One region of the Bacillus cereus group sp. Bce041 genome, then DNA from elsewhere that is predicted to be linked to it. Evidence: riboswitches for the same ligand, from Rfam matches in the RefSeq annotation. Region 1 holds a riboswitch; the other holds the start of a gene.

Region 1 (2,419 bases):
TCCACCTTTGCACCTCTCTATTCAGTTATTTCTTTATGACTATCAATAACTGTTCCTTCCAATGCTTGCGTAGCTAATTGATGTGCTTCTTTATTTTGTTTTCTAGATATCGGCTCACATATAAGTTTTAATTTCATTTGCTTCGCCTTTTGTTCAATTTGATCTAAATAATGATTTAAATGTTCATCATAACAAGGCCATTCTCCGGCTAATTGCTGCAGTACCACTTGTGAGTCTCCGCGAAGTGTAACTGCTTCATACTTAATCCCTAGTTCCTCGAGTATATTCATACCGTATAATAATGATGCATATTCCGCTTCATTATTATCATATATACCTTCTATATATGCATTACGGCGAATGCGGTAGTTTGTATTTCCTTTTTTATAATACACACATATACCAACGCCAGCTTCTTTCGTTTGCACATCATACCCCCCATCAAAATAAACGAGTATTTCTTGGGGCTCTTCCTCTACTTGCTTACTTAACTTTTTCATCTCTTTTAATGACCATTCTGCGTCCATTTCATCGTAAAATAAAAGTTCCTTAGCTCTTCCTGTTTTCTCAAAATCCTCTGCAAATTGAAGTACTTCTTCTATGTTCATATACTCTGTTGTTAATTCCGTCTGCAATCCACGCTTCGTTTTATACAACCAATGAATTTTATATTTCATACTACATTCCCCTTATGTAAGACTTCTTATATATATCCGGCTAATTGAAGCCTCACTTTATTTTATTATATTTTATCTAGAGTCACAGCATTATATTCAATATGATTACATACAAAAAGAGCTATCCCTATAGGAATAGCTCTTTCATCTATTACATAAATCTTTCAAATTGTATTCGCTTATTAATCCAGTACATTACAGGCATACCGATCGCCATGACAACAAATTCACCAATTGCACAAGTTAACCAAGACAACATAAATGGTAAACCCAATGCAAGATGAAGTTCAATTGCAATCATAAACATTGTAATTGTAAAGATAACTGTATTAAAAATCATACGAGCCCAAACACCTTTAATAAATCGCATAGAAATAATCGTTGCAACTAACGCCAGAATAGATTGCCCTACTCCAAATACTAAATCGTAAGCGATCATAGGTGAGAAAAAGAGATTCGTTAAAAATACACCTAATACAATTCCGTAAATTGCTTTCTTGTTAAATACAACGAGATGATTAAACATCTCTGAAATACGAAATTGTACATTCGTAAAGCCAAATGGCTGAATAAGCATAGAAACAGCAATATATAATGCCGCTAAAATACCATTACCGACTAATGTTCTAATATTCATGACAAAATCTCCTTAGTTTTTTTACGTGGGATGGTTTCGAACCACGTTATTCGTTTTTTAAGCAACAAGATTATATTTTACGTGGTAGCCCCTCTTTCGTCAATAGATTCCTATCGTGAACTACCTTTTTTCTTTTAGACAACGTATAATAAAACATATGAAAGATTTAGGAGGTTTCACTTCATGACAGCAACAATTCAAAATGAAAAAGTGATCGTTTCCATTTCTGACAAAGGTGCAGAATTACAGAGCGTTCGCTTAAAAGAAGACAACATAGAATATTTATGGCAAGGTGATTCTACTTATTGGGGACGCCGTGCACCAATTTTGTTCCCAATTGTCGGTCGATTAGTAGATAATACATACTACGTAGACGGTAAACCATATTCATTAACACAACACGGTTTCGCCCGTGATCTTACTTTCTCTGTGAAAGAACAAAGCGAAACAAAGATCACTTATATCGTTACTAGTAATGAAGAAACATTAAAAAAATACCCATACGAATTCGAATTACTCGTTTCTTATGAGCTAGATGGACAAAGTGTTCATGTAACATATGAAGTAAACAATCCTACTTCAAAAGAGATGTTCTTCTCAATTGGAGCACACCCTGGATTCAACTTCCCTTTATTGGACGGTGAATCATTTACAGATTATCACTTATCGTTTAATGGTTCGGAACGCTTAGAAACAAGCGTATTAGAAGGACCTTATCTTTCAAACAAAAAGCAATTAATCGCTGAAAATACGACTGAATTGCCACTTACATATGATTTATTCAAAAATGATGCACTTATTTTTGAACATATGAATACGAATGAAATTTCGATTCGTTCTCATAAACATAATAAATTTGTAAAAGTAGAATTTGATGGATTCCCATTTGTTGGCGTATGGACACCAGGGGATAACGCACCTTTCTTATGTATTGAACCTTGGTATGGCATCGCTGATGAAGTAAATCCAGCAAAAGATTTCAAGGACAAAAAGGGAATTCAATCTTTACAAGCGAATGAAACATTTACATGTCGTTACAGCATCACAATCGGATAACTACTCTATCCCCTACTTCAAAAAATATTTAAGTAGGGGATCATCTTAT
Region 2 (2,419 bases), 240 kb from region 1:
CAGGTAACGTTTCGTTTAAATAACGATGATCTAGATAAATTTCTATTTCATTCTTCCAAATTTCTTTTATATCTCCAAAGTCAATTGCAAGACCTATTTCATTTACATATCCACTAATTCCAAATACAACTTTATATGTGTGACCATGTAAGTTTTTACATTTCCCTTCATAACAGTGTAAATGGTGTGCTGCATCAAATGTAAATTCCTTGCTGACCATTACTCTTTTATTATGGTATTTGAGTTGTTTACGCTGAATATCCTTGTCCATTTTTTGCAAATTCTCTACGATGCGAAATCCAAAAAAGTTATCCATTAGTTGTTCGCTCCTTCGCGTTCTTGTAGGTACGTATCTAATCCTGCTTTACGAAGTTGACATGCTGGACATTCACCGCAACCATCACCAATGATTCCGTTATAACATGTTAATGTTTTTTCTCGAACAAACTCAAATGCTCCAAGTTCATCTGATAATTTCCATGTTTCAGCCTTATCAATCCACATAAGTGGCGTGTGAATGACAAACGGGTAATCCATAGATAAATTTAAAGTAACATTTAACGATTTCACAAACACGTCACGGCAGTCTGGATAACCACTGAAATCAGTTTCACATACACCCGTTACAATATGACGTGCTCCAACTTGTTTTGCTAATACAGCAGCAAATGATAAGAAGAGTAAATTTCGTCCATCTACAAATGTCGATGGCAATTCACCTTCTTCATGTGTAATCTCCATATCCGTTCTCGTTAAAGCATTTGGAGCAAGTTGATTTAATAGACTCATATCTAGTACCGTATGCTTTATTCCTAGTTCTTTTGCAATTTCCGCTGCACAATCAATTTCTAGCTTATGACGTTGATTGTAATTAAACGTTACAGCTTCTACCTCTGCAAACTGCTCTATTGCCCAAAATAAACATGTCGTACTATCTTGTCCTCCACTAAAAACAACAACTGCTTTTTCTTTTTTCATTTCACTCATTCTCCTTCTCTACTATAAATAAGAAGAAAGAACGTTCTTGAACTGTCACAATAAAAAAAACAAAACAATACCTAAGGATATTGTTGTTTCCATAGTTTTTTATAGAGGGAGTTCGCGAACCTCTCCCGCGCGGTGCACGGAATTTCTTCTTTCATTGACACAGCTTATTGTAACATATTGTATACTAGCGTAAAAATTTCTGATTTTTCAGCTATTTATTATTTCATTTCTTTCATTTTATAGTATGATTAATTTAATATAAGAAGAGAGGAGGCATCCCACTGAAACCCTTTATTATTTATCTCTTTTTAAATATATTATTCATCCTGATTACAATGCTCGTATATCATTTATTTTGGAATCAAAAAGGGAAACGCTCTCCTAAATTAAATTCAGCTATATTCATTGTACTCTGTTGCCTTGCTACCGTACTCTGTATTACATTTGCAGCAAAAACAAATAATGGTTTTCAATTTGATATGCGCCATATTGTATTAATTGTCGGTACATTAACGGGAGGGCCTATTGCTGGTGGTTCTATCTTAGTTGTATTAAACATATATCGCTTATTATTAGGTGGGATAGGTGTTTTCCCATCTCTTATCGGTTCTGTTCTTCTATTTATTGTTCTATTATTAACATATAAATTTTTCAATCGAACTTCTAATCGTATAAAAATAACACTTGCTATTATCTACAGTCTCACATACGGATTTAGTTGGATACCCTTCTTCCTTTCAAAGGTTACAAATAAGACTGATTATATACCGCATATTATTGTGTATGAATTATGTTCAATGCTTGGTACGATTCTAATTTTATATTTACTACACATATTACAAACTCAAGTTCGTCTCCAAAACGAACTTATAAATGCTGAAAAGTTTCATTTAATTGGTGAAATGGCAGCGTCTATCTCTCATGAAATTCGCAATCCATTAACTTCAACGAAAGGTTTTTTACAACTGTTACAATCAGATACATGCACTGAGCAGGAACGAAAATTATATATCGACATTGCCATTAATGGCATCGAACAAGCAAATCATGTTCTTACAGATTATTTAACCTTTGCTAAACCAAGCATTGAAAAAGAACAAACATTACAGTTAGAAGAAGAATTACTACATGCATTGTCGTTAATTACACCGCTTGCTAATTTAACAAATGTACGTACTCATTATATAAAGCAAAGCACTTCTTTTTTTATCGCTGGAGAAAAGCAAAAACTAAATCAATGTTTATTAAATATTTTAAAAAATTGCATTGAGGCTATGCCAAAAGGCGGTGATCTTTATTTCACATTAGTTCCTGATCATAAGCATATTCAGTTATATATAAAAGATACAGGAGTCGGTATGGATTCAGAACAAGTAAAACGTCTTGGTTCGCCCTTTTATTCAACGAAAGAAAAAGGTACTGGACTTGGAAT

The links. Region 1 has a riboswitch for preQ1 ahead of ACUN13_RS07455 (QueT transporter family protein). Riboswitches for the same ligand answer to the same signal wherever they lie in the genome.
Region 2: another riboswitch for preQ1. It lies ahead of queC (7-cyano-7-deazaguanine synthase QueC); the one in region 1 lies ahead of ACUN13_RS07455 (QueT transporter family protein).

Annotation. Positions count from the first base shown of each region.
Region 1 covers NZ_JBQXON010000002.1:289,133-291,551, forward strand. Annotated here, with positions in the region: gene ACUN13_RS07445 (zinc-finger domain-containing protein) at 1-5, opposite strand, end outside; gene ACUN13_RS07450 (ribonuclease H family protein) at 18-677, opposite strand; gene ACUN13_RS07455 (QueT transporter family protein) at 829-1,314, opposite strand; PreQ1 riboswitch class I at 1,321-1,365, opposite strand; gene ACUN13_RS07460 (aldose 1-epimerase family protein) at 1,498-2,370, shown strand.
Region 2 covers NZ_JBQXON010000002.1:528,507-530,925, forward strand. Annotated here, with positions in the region: gene queD (6-carboxytetrahydropterin synthase QueD) at 1-316, opposite strand, end outside; gene queC (7-cyano-7-deazaguanine synthase QueC) at 316-978, opposite strand; PreQ1 riboswitch class I at 1,073-1,116, opposite strand; gene kinB (sporulation sensor histidine kinase KinB) at 1,323-2,419, shown strand, end outside.